2 linked regions of the Methyloterricola oryzae genome follow. The main gene of each other region encodes a partner of the protein of the gene in region 2 in a complex. Links are inferred from orthologs where the notes say so. Each region holds a gene or a part of one and is shown on either strand. Other genes may lie near its edges.

What was found. Proteins that work in one complex are often made in the same cells at the same time.
Region 1: the proteins of EK23_RS05490 (region 2) and dapF are in contact, whole or in part, in a solved structure (PDB 5YGU), measured with the Escherichia coli proteins. The link is inferred for Methyloterricola oryzae from one-to-one orthologs.

The regions. Positions count from the first base shown.
Region 1 is NZ_JYNS01000001.1:438,237-440,969, forward strand. It holds dapF (diaminopimelate epimerase), read right to left. Parts: upstream 1,915-2,733; coding sequence 1,087-1,914; downstream 1-1,086. Other genes in the region: xerC (tyrosine recombinase XerC), read right to left, coding at 1-376; EK23_RS01860 (DUF484 family protein), read right to left, coding at 386-1,090; lysA (diaminopimelate decarboxylase), read right to left, coding at 1,918-2,733. UniProt on the Escherichia coli protein: Involved in the succinylase branch of the L-lysine biosynthesis and in the biosynthesis of the pentapeptide incorporated in the peptidoglycan moiety. Catalyzes the stereoinversion of LL-2,6-diaminopimelate (L,L-DAP) to meso-diaminopimelate (meso-DAP).
Region 2 is NZ_JYNS01000002.1:389,125-396,690, reverse strand. The notes cover bases 469-3,250. They hold EK23_RS05490 (RNA pyrophosphohydrolase), read left to right. Parts: upstream 469-1,483; coding sequence 1,484-2,017; downstream 2,018-3,250. Other genes in these bases: argA (amino-acid N-acetyltransferase), read right to left, coding at 2,877-3,250; cpdA (3',5'-cyclic-AMP phosphodiesterase), read right to left, coding at 2,011-2,829; EK23_RS05495 (histidinol-phosphatase), read right to left, coding at 672-1,322; EK23_RS05500 (sulfurtransferase TusA family protein), read left to right, coding at 469-655. Also shown: siroheme synthase CysG, read right to left, coding at 1-364; more of EK23_RS05500, read left to right, coding at 425-468; more of argA, read right to left, coding at 3,251-4,208; EK23_RS05475 (toll/interleukin-1 receptor domain-containing protein), read right to left, coding at 4,417-6,045; EK23_RS05470 (tetratricopeptide repeat protein), read right to left, coding at 6,042-7,566. UniProt on the Escherichia coli protein: Master regulator of 5'-end-dependent mRNA decay.

The sequences.
Region 1 (2,733 bases), on a different replicon or contig from region 2:
CCAGCAGGCCCGACATCTGATCCACGTCCAGCAGACGCGGCAGCTTGCGGGGGGCTTTGGGCGCCCGCACGCCCTGAGCCGGATTGAGGCCGAGCACCCGTTCCTTGATCAGGAAATCGAAAAATCCGCGCAGGGCGGACAACTCCCGCTGCAGGCTGCGACTGACGATGCCCTGCCGATGACGTTCTGCGACATAGAGGCGAACATGGTGCTGCATCACCTGGTCCCAGCCTTCCAGCCCCTGGACGCCGCAGAACGTGAGGAATCGGGAGAGGTCGCGCCCGTATGCGGCACAGGTATGCATCGAAGCCCTCTGGCGCGTCTTGAGCCCCTGCAGAAAGCGCTCGAGCTGTTGACGCGCGGCCGAGGAGTCCACTGGCTTGGCCTATGGCAATCCCTTAAGCAAGGCCACCAGGCGTGCGGCGACGATGTCGCCCATCTGGTTCAGGAACAAATGTCCCATGCCCGCCTCGAAGCGGCTGGCGTTTCGGCTGCCGATGGCCAGAACCCCTTTGAGCCCGGCATGTTGCAAAGGCACCAGGGCGAAGGACATGACGTCGGGCCCCTCGCTCCCAAAGAGCACCTCTGCCTGAAAAGGAGTGGGCTGGCCGCATTCCGGCTTGCCGCTTTCCAGCACATGGCGGAGATGATCCACCTCGGCGCAGTCAGGTGGAATGCACAGGTCCGCGATCGGGCTGTCGATGACCGGCTCCAGCAGGCGCACCGCCACGAAGTCGGCCTGAAAGCATTCATGCAGCAGCCAGCGCAAGCCGCCCAAGGCATCATCCAAGGAAGTGGCGTCCAGAAGGGACAGGGTCAACTGGTGTATGCGGCGCGCCAGCGAATCATTGTCGCGCGCGATCTGCAGGATATCGTTCAACTGCATCTGCAAGCGGCGGTTCTTGTCGCGCAGCACGTCCAGTTGGCGCGAAACCAGGGAAACCGCCTCGCCGCTGGGGTGAGGAACCCGCAGCGTTTCGAGCAGTTCCAGATGCTGGTGAAAAAAATCCGGGTGGGAACGCAAGTAAGCCTCCACGTCGGCAGCCGTCACGCTGGGTTGCTCCTGTCGCTGTGCCTTGCTCAATTTCATAGCTGCAACTTTCCTTCAAAAACGGTGGTGGCGGGCCCTGTCATGAGCACCGCCGAACCACGTCCGGACCAACGGATGCTCAGCGTGCCTCCGGGCAGGTCCACCTGCACGGGAGACTCCAGCAGCCCCCATTCGATTCCGACCACGGCCGCCGCACAAGCCCCGCTCCCGCAGGCCAGGGTCTCGCCGGAACCACGCTCGAACACCCGGAGGCGGATATGTCCCTTGCCGAGCACTTCCATAAACCCGACATTGGCCCGTTCGGGAAACACCGGCGCACCCTCGAGCAATGGCCCCAACTCTGATACCAGTGCCGTCCTGACACTTTCGACCCGCAACACGGCATGTGGGTTGCCCATGGATACCGCACCAAATTCAAAAGCCTGACCCAAGGCTTCGAACCGGTAGACAGGCAACTCACGTTCCGCCAGCAGGGGCACCTCCCCTGGCGCGTGCCGCGGAATTCCCATATCCACCGTGATGTTACCATCGGCTTCTCGGCGCAGTAGGAGCTGACCGGCGCCCGTGTCGACCCTCACCTCCGCCTTATCGCACAGGCCCTGCTCATAAACAAAACGCGCAAAGCAGCGGGCGCCATTACCGCACTGGTTCACCTCACCGCCATCGGCATTGAAGATGCGGTAGCTGAAGTCCGCGCCCTCGCGCAGCGGCGGCGCCACCAACAAAACCTGATCACAGCCGATCCCGAAGTGCCGGTCGGCAATGTGGCGTACGCGCTCGGCAGTCAGATCAACCTGCTGGCGAACCGCGTCGATCACCACGAAGTCGTTGCCCAGGCCGTGCATTTTCGTGAAATGTAGCATGGATCAGTCCAACAGGCTCTCGCCGGCAAACAGCGATGCCAGATTTTCACGGGGGCGAACCAGATGGGCCCGCTCGCCGTCCACCATGACCTCGGCCGGGCGGGGTCTGGAGTTGTAGTTGGAACTCATGCTGAAGCCATAGGCCCCGGCCGATCGCACCGCCAGGAGATCCCCCTCGCTTACCGCCAGTTCCCGGTTCTTGCCGAGAAAGTCGCCGGTTTCGCAAACCGGCCCCACCACATCCACCGTGAGGCTGCCGGCCGAACTCTCCTGGCAAACCGGCACGATGGCCTGCCAGGCGTCATAGAGCGCCGGGCGCAGCAGGTCATTCATGGCGGCATCTACGATGGCGAAATTCTTCGCGCTGGTGGCCTTGATGTGCTCGACCCGGGTCAGCAGGATGCCGGCGTTGCCGACGATGGCCCGGCCCGGCTCGATGATGACTTCAAAGTCCTGCCCCTTGAGCTTCTCGGCCACCAGGGAGGCCAACTGCGCTGGTTCCGGCGGTTCCTCGTCGCGGTAGCGTATGCCCAGCCCGCCGCCCAGATCCAGATGATGGATCTGCAGTCCGGCTTCGCGCAGGCGCAGTGCCAGACCCAGCAGGCGGTCCAGGGCATCGAGAAATGGCTCCGTCGTGGTCAGCTGCGAACCGATGTGACAGTCGATGCCCACCACATCCAGATGGGCCATGGACGCCGCGCGCCGGTACTCAGACACCGCCTGCTCGATATCGATCCCGAACTTGTTTTCCTTCAGGCCTGTCGAAATATAGGGATGGGTGTTGGCGTCCACATCGGGGTTCACGCGCAACGAAACCGG
Region 2 (7,566 bases):
AGCGGTCGATAATGGCCGGAAAGATAAAGGTACAAAGCTCGGGACAGTCCACCACGTTCACTGGCAGGTTCAGAGCAACCGCAGCGCGGTAGACGGCCTGGTTGACGTCCGCCCGGTCGGTGGCGCTGATCACCAGGCGAAACCCAGGCAGCTCGGAGACATATGCGGCGAATTCGCCGGCCACCCAATGTATATGCCCGCCTTCCGCCAACTCGGTCAAAGCGGGGCACAGGGCGGGGCTGATCACGGTCACGCTGGCGCCCGCGCGGCGCAGGGTATCCACCTTGCGCAAGGCCACTTCTCCGCCCCCCACCACCAGGCAGGGTGCATCGGTCAATTTGAAAAACAGCGGCAGATAATCCATGGGTCGCGGCATTTGTTAAAATCCGATCCACGATGCGATGCAAAACATGCTCTTCTTCCCATGTCTGACTTCGACCTTGAACTTGATACCTGCGGTCTCATGTGTCCCCTGCCCCTGCTGCGCCTGAAGAAGGCGCTGCACGGGATGGACAGCGGCCAGGTGGTCCGGGTGCTGGCCACGGACCCGGCGTCGGTGCTGGATTTCGGCGTGTTCCTGGAACAAACCGGGCACACACTGCTGGTCCGCGGCGAAGATTCCGGCGTCCTTCACTACATGATCCGCAAGAGCTGAGACGCCGGGCTCCGCCTCAACGCAGGCTGATCACCGGCCAGCCCTGTTCCTGCGCGTAGGCCGCCAGGGTTTCGTCGGGGTCCACGGCCACCGGGTTGGAGACCACGGACAGCAATGGAATATCGTTGTGGGAATCGCTGTAGAACCAGCTGCCCTCAAGGCCGCACTGGTGCTCCTGCAGCCATGCCTCCAGCCGCTTCACCTTGCCCTCCCGAAAGCATGGCTCGCCGACGAAATCGCCGGTATAGCGCCCATCCGCCAGTTCTGGCGAGGTGGCTATGAGATGCTCGATACCATAAAGGCCGACAATGGGCTCGGTCACGAAGCGATTGGTGGCGGTGATCACCAGGGGCAGATCACCCCCCGCGCGGTGCCGTTCGATCAGGTCCTGCGCCGCCGGCAGCAGGATCGGCCTGATCTTCTCCAAGATGAACTGTTCCCGCCAATCCAGCAAGACTTCCAGCGCGTGTTCGGACAGGGGCTTCAGGGCGAAGCGCAGGAACTCCCCGATATTCAGCCTGCCGGCTTTGTATTCCTGGTAGAAGCGGTCGTTTTCGGCAAAATAAGCCGGCTCAACCACGCCCTGCTCCACTAGAAACTCGCCCCAAAGATAATCGCTGTCGCCGGCGATCAGGGTGTTGTCCAAGTCGAAAATGGCCAGATTCATGCAAACTCAGTCGGATTCAGGCACGTCCGCAGCGTGCGCGCAGATAAGCGCCCAAGCGGTGGCAAACGCAATTGATTTATGAAACAATGTGGTCGTTCGGGGATACACGAACAGGGCAGGCATTATAGCATTCGAGGACACCAGCCGGACTGAATCCTGACATGATCGACTCGGAAGGTTACCGCCTCAATGTAGGTATCATTCTTTGCAATGACGACGGCCGCGTGTTTTGGGCCCGCCGCGCAGGAATGCGTTCGTGGCAGTTTCCCCAGGGCGGCATCAAGTTCAACGAGGATCCGGATAGCGCCATGTTCCGGGAACTGTACGAGGAGGTTGGCCTACGCAATTCGCATGTGCAGGTCATCGGCAGGACCAACGAGTGGCTGCGCTACGATCTGCCCGAGCGTTACATTCGTAAACATTCCCAACCCCTGTGTATCGGGCAGAAGCAGCTCTGGTACATCCTTCGCCTCAACGCCGCCGAATCCAATATCTGTCTGAATTGTTCCGACAAACCGGAATTCGACGCCTGGTGCTGGGTCGACTACTGGCATCCCTTGACCGACGTGGTCTACTTCAAGCGGGAAGTCTACCGCCAGGCGCTGACCGAACTGGGTTACCACTTGATTCCGGCCCAGGTCCCGGTGAGCGCGGTCGGCTTCCTGTCCGAGGAACGCAAAGCGGATTCTCAATAACCCGGCGCTGCCAGGTTGAGGCCAGAGGGCAAACTGGCGAGCCGAACCACGCCCGTTGTCACTTCGCCGTCCGGGTGCAGATCCAGCCAACGGTATCCGGGGGCCGCCGCGTCCAGCGCAAAGTCGGAACTGCCCGGCTTGAACTGGAAGCAAGTGGACGGACAGGCGAGCAGGCGCAAGTTCTCCTCCTGGACATCCATGGCTTGGTGCACATGGCCAAACACGACCACCCGCACCCGCTCCCGGTTCTTCAGTAAGCCAATGAATTCCTCGCCGTTGCCGAGCCGCATGGTATCCAGCCATTGGCTACGCGTGGGCAGCGGCGAATGATGCAGGCAGACCAGGGTATGAAGGCCCGCCGCGGAATCCAGTGCGGATTCCAGGAAGGCCATCTGACCGCTGCGCAGATAACCGCCGGCCGAATCCAGCACCGTGCTGTCCAGGCAGATGATCTGCCAGGATCCCAGCAGTATTTCCCCTTCCAGATAAATGCGGTCAGCCGCCAGGTGAGACTGCATCAGTTCCAGTTCATCATGATTGCCTGGAATACAGCACACCGGCACTCCCACCGCCTGCAGATACCCCTGTAACCGCCCGTAGACCTCCGGGCTTGCATCCTGCGCAAGGTCACCGGTCATCAGGATCAGGTCGGCGGGACCATGGTCCCTGGAAGCGGCATGCAGGACAGATGTGAAGCTTTGCTCCGTGTTGATGCCCATCATGGTCTCGGCCGGATCCCGTAGCAGGTGAAAATCGGTCAACTGCAGTACGCGGATCGGTCCTTCGTGGCTGGCGTGCAGGACGTTGCTCATAGGCCTGGCAATCCTTTGATTACGTAGCGGATATGATGGACGGCGATTCAGGGCTTGTCCAAGTGTTTGACCAGTATCTTGGAATTGCGCCGGTAATTGTAGAGTGCCTGACGCTTGACGGGCAGATCGCCGATGCGGGCCGGATCATAGCCGCGCTCCCGGAACCAATGGATGGTCTGCGTGCTAAGCACGAACACCCGCTCCAGTCCCAGACGGCGTGCCTTGGCCTCCAAATGGCCGAGCAGGCGTTCGCCGCGCTTTTCCCCGCGATAATCCGGATGCAGGGCCAGGCAAGCCAGTTCGGCCATTTTCTCCTCGGCGAAGACGTGCAACGCGCCGCAGCCGACGATCAAACCGTCGCGTTCGATCACGCTGTAGGCAGTGATTTCCCGCTCCAGGTTCTCGCGGGTGCGCGGCACCAGCACGCCGCTTTCCTCCAGCGGGCGGATCAGGTCCAACAGGCCGCCGATGTCGTTGATCGCCGCGGGGCGCATTTCCTCGAAAGGCGTGGAGCTGACCAGGGTGCCCACGCCGTCACGGGTAAAAAGCTCCAGCAGAATCGCGCCGTCGATGTGCCGATTGATCAAATGGGCCCGCTGCACGCCGGACTGCGCCGCCACCACCGCCGCCTTCAGGTGTGGATACATCTCTTCCTGCAAGGGGAGAACGTTTTGCAACAGTTCCCCGGCCTCCCGTGTGGTGAGTTGTTGCAGCGGTTTGCCGTCGGTCGGGCTGCGGCAATCCTGCTCCGCCAGCAGGAGCAGTTTGTCTGCCCTGAGGGCCGATGCCACCGCCGTGGCGACTTCCTCAGCGCTGAGGTTGAAAATCTCCCCGGTCGGCGAATAGCCCAAGGGCGACAACAACACCACATTGCCCTGGTCCAGGCTTGCGCGGATGGCTTCGGCGTCCACCCGGCGCACTTCGCCGGTGTGGCCGAAGTCAACGCCATCGCGGACACCCAGAGGCTTGGCCACCACGAAATTGCCGGAAGCCACGCGAATCCGGGCCCCTGCCATGGGGGAATTGGCCAGGCCCATGGACAACAACGCCTCGATCTCCACCCGCACCGTGCCGGCAGCTTCCTTGACGCATTCCAGGGCCACGGCGTCGGTCACGCGCAGTGCACCCACATAGCGCAGCTCCGCGCCCATGGCGCGCAGGCGCTGCTCCACCTGAGGCCTGGCGCCATGCACCAGCACCAGGCGGATGCCCAGGCTGTTGAGCAGGGCAAAATCGTGGACCAGGTTGGCGAACAGGCCGTCGGCCAGGGCCTCGCCGCCGAATGACACCACGAAGGTGCGGCCCCGGTGCGCGTGGATATAGGGGGATGAATCGCGGAACCAGCGGACGAAGGCGGAATGTTTGGTGTCGTGGGTCACTTCGGCGTAGGGTCGGAAGGCGCGAAGCTCGGGGCTTCAAAGACTCAATTGTGACACGGGATGACAGTCACGCGCGAATTCGTGCCCCCGTCGGATGCAACTTGGGCCGCTCAAGCAAGCCAGGGATTCAGCTTGGATACGGTCTGAATGCCTTGAGCGGGCCGACAATTGACGGAACTGGTTCGCATGGATCGGCAGCTCGCTTTCTTTAAACGACGGCTCGCAGTTCGACCTCGGCAATTGCCTGCGACACGCGCTCCACCAGCCTCTTCGCGAACTCCGGCTCGCGGATGGCGTCGATGTAGTTGATACCGTCATAGGCGTTTGGTATGGCGATGGGCTCTTGCGAGCGCATCACCGGCACGATGAGGTTTTTCAGCATTACATACATCTTCAGCGCCTGCTCCATCTCGTACTTGCACACCGGCTTGGAAAAATAGTCCCTGGAATAGATCGGAACGAACACTCGACTGCTGTTCACATCGTGCGCCACCCGGGTCGGCCAGTCGTCGCCGAGGCGGATGCTTTCCTTATCGAAGAATACCTTCAATGGCGAACCGTCGGGCTTCCGGGCTTGGGTCCGCAGGGGCTCGACCACGTTGGCGGCCACCCAGGCGATATGTTCCGGCTCGGTGCGCGAATAACTGATGAACACATCGTAATCGCCCGTCGACTCGATCCGCTCGGCGTGGAACAGGGCCCATTGCAGCCTCCGCTTGAGGTAAAGCGCGGTCATCACGCTGGCCGCGACAATCCCTGCCGCGACCAGAGTGACCATTGGATAAATGAAATTAAGCGAGCGCAGAAACCAGACGACAAAAATCAGTCCCAACAGCGCGAGCGCGCCGCCGGCCAGGGGCGCCAGGCTGGGATAGCGGCTGCGCAAGGCCGGCGAGCGCAGATACAGGAACCTGGCCAGAAAACAGGCCAGACCGGACAAACCCAGCGTGTAGGCCACCAGCAGCCAGGGTTCGACCTTGAGTTCGGCGGTCGAGCGCGAAATGCGGGCTGACAAGGCCCAGGCCAGCAACTCCGGACCGGGACGCTTGAGTTCCTCGGGAAACTCGGCCGGAGGCTTTTCTTGGGGGTTTCCGACGATCAGCAGCTTTCCGTTCAGGTCGGGCTTGGCTGGCTTGCCCGATGTGTCCGCCAACCGCGAAAGAGTACCGGCCTCGAAACGATAGGCCTGCTGCAGGAAGTCCTCGCGCGGCCCGACCTGGATCACGATGGAGCGCTGCGAGGACACGACGGGGTACTGGAAGAAGTCCTCGGAAATCTTGATGGCGACAGCGGGGATGGATACACCGTCGCCGATATCCAGATAGGCATCGTACTTGGCGGTTTGCCACAGCCATTGCATGAGGGTATGGCCGGAACCGTCCAGCACGTCCTGGTAAAGCGACTGCGCATGTTCGTTCAGTACCATGTAGTCCGGGTTGAATTCGGTGGTGCCGGGCTGGAAGGGGTCGACGGCGGCGTAGACCTTGGTTCCGCCGTCCTGCACTGCCTTGATGGCCTGCGTTAATTGCTCCAGGCCAGTCTGGGAGGAGCGGATGCGGATGTCGAGCAGCAGCACCATCGGCCGCCCGTACTGGCCGGACGCGATCAGGCGCAGCAGGGACGACAAGCGCTCCCGGTAGTTGGCCAGTTCGCTCTCGGCAATGGCCGCCGGCGACGTGAGGCCGAGGAAGACGATATTGCTGGCCAGGGGCGGCGGCGGAGACAGCTTTCCGGCCACGTACCAGTCCACATGACGCCAGGGGGTCAGAAGAGCGATCGCGGCCATCAGGCCCAAATAGGCGAGCACATACCAGGCCAGACGCGGCTTGGCTATCATGGGGCGATTTGCAGGCGCGCCTCCACCTGCTCCGCCCGCTTCTGGTAGTCGGCCGCCTTGCCCTGATCGCCTTCCTTCCGCCAGGCCTCGGCCAGACTGCGGCAGGCGATGGCAATGGTGCGGTCGATTCCCGAGGGATATAAACGCAGCGCCAGGGCCAAAGCCTCTTCCTGCTGCTTGATGCCCAGCTTGCATTTACCCAGCCGGCACAGGACGCGGCCCAGGTGGAAATGGCTCTCGGCCACTGTGGGGTGGCGTCCATCCGGGTACAGCTGGCGACGGAGGGTGAGCGCCTGAGTGTGGTACTGCTCGGCCTTGACCAGATCCCCGCTCTGTTCGTAAGCGATCCCCAGACGGTTGTAGCTGACGCCCAAATCCGGGTGACGGCCGGCGGGCGGCAGGGCCTTGCGGATTTTCAGGGCGCGCTCCAGGTATTCGAAGCCGCGTTCCTTGTCGCCGCGCTTCAGATAGGTTTCGCCCAGGTTTTCGTAATTGCCGGCCGCCGCCTGGCGATTCCTGTCATCCGCCGGCAGCAGTTGGTTGGTCTTGATCGCCTTCTCGAAGTACTCGATGCTGCGGGCCATGTCTCCCAAACCGCGGTAGGCCAGTCCCAGGTTGTTGTAGTTGTGCGCGATGCGGCGCTGAATGCCTACCGGGTAGAGTTCCAGATTGATGCTCAAGGCGCGCTGCAGCGCCTGGATCGCGCCGCGGAAGTCGCGCAACTGGTAGCGGGCGGTGCCCAGGTTGTTGAGCATGCGTGCCTCCCAGGGCTTGTCATTGCGCGCCTGCGCCGCGGCGGCACCCTCGCTGAACTGAGGCGCAGCCGATTGCGGGCGCCCCAAGGAGATGAAGATGGAACCCAGATCGTTCCTGGCGGCCTCGATCAGATCGAAATCTCCACCCGCCAGCGCGCTTTCCAGCTGAGCGCGGTAGTGGTCTTCCGCTTCCTGAATCGTGGCAAAGCTCTGCAGCACCGATTCCTGCTGCAAGGCATAGCTTGCTTGCGAGGCGATGCCGGGCTCCAGGATCTTGATCGCGAGCACCTCGCTCTCGCGCGCGCCTTCGTTGATGCGCACCTTGCCTGTCTGCCCGATGCGCAAGCGCCCTTCCTTGAGGTCCGCCTCGACGTCTCGCCCGGGATCGACTTTCAAGGTGAACTCGGTCCCGCGCACCAAGCCCACGAAGCCCTTGAACTCCACATTGAAGAAATCCAGCAACTTGCTGACGTGGAAACGCGCCGTCCCGCCCAGGACCGAGTGCATCTCACCCCGCGCGCTGGTGGAATCCACCCGGTAGCGCGCTCCGGGCGAGAGGGTGCACTCGGTGCCATTGGGTGATTGCAGACGAAACACGGTGCGCGTGGGGACGATCATTTCGGCTCCCAGCGGCAGGAAATCCTGCTCGGCGATGGGACGCCGCACCGGCTGTTCCAGTTCGGGCATGACCAGGGTGACTTCCACCGGCTCGCCCGTGCGGCTGCCGGCCACCCGCACCTCGATGACCTGGATCTGCGAGGGTTCG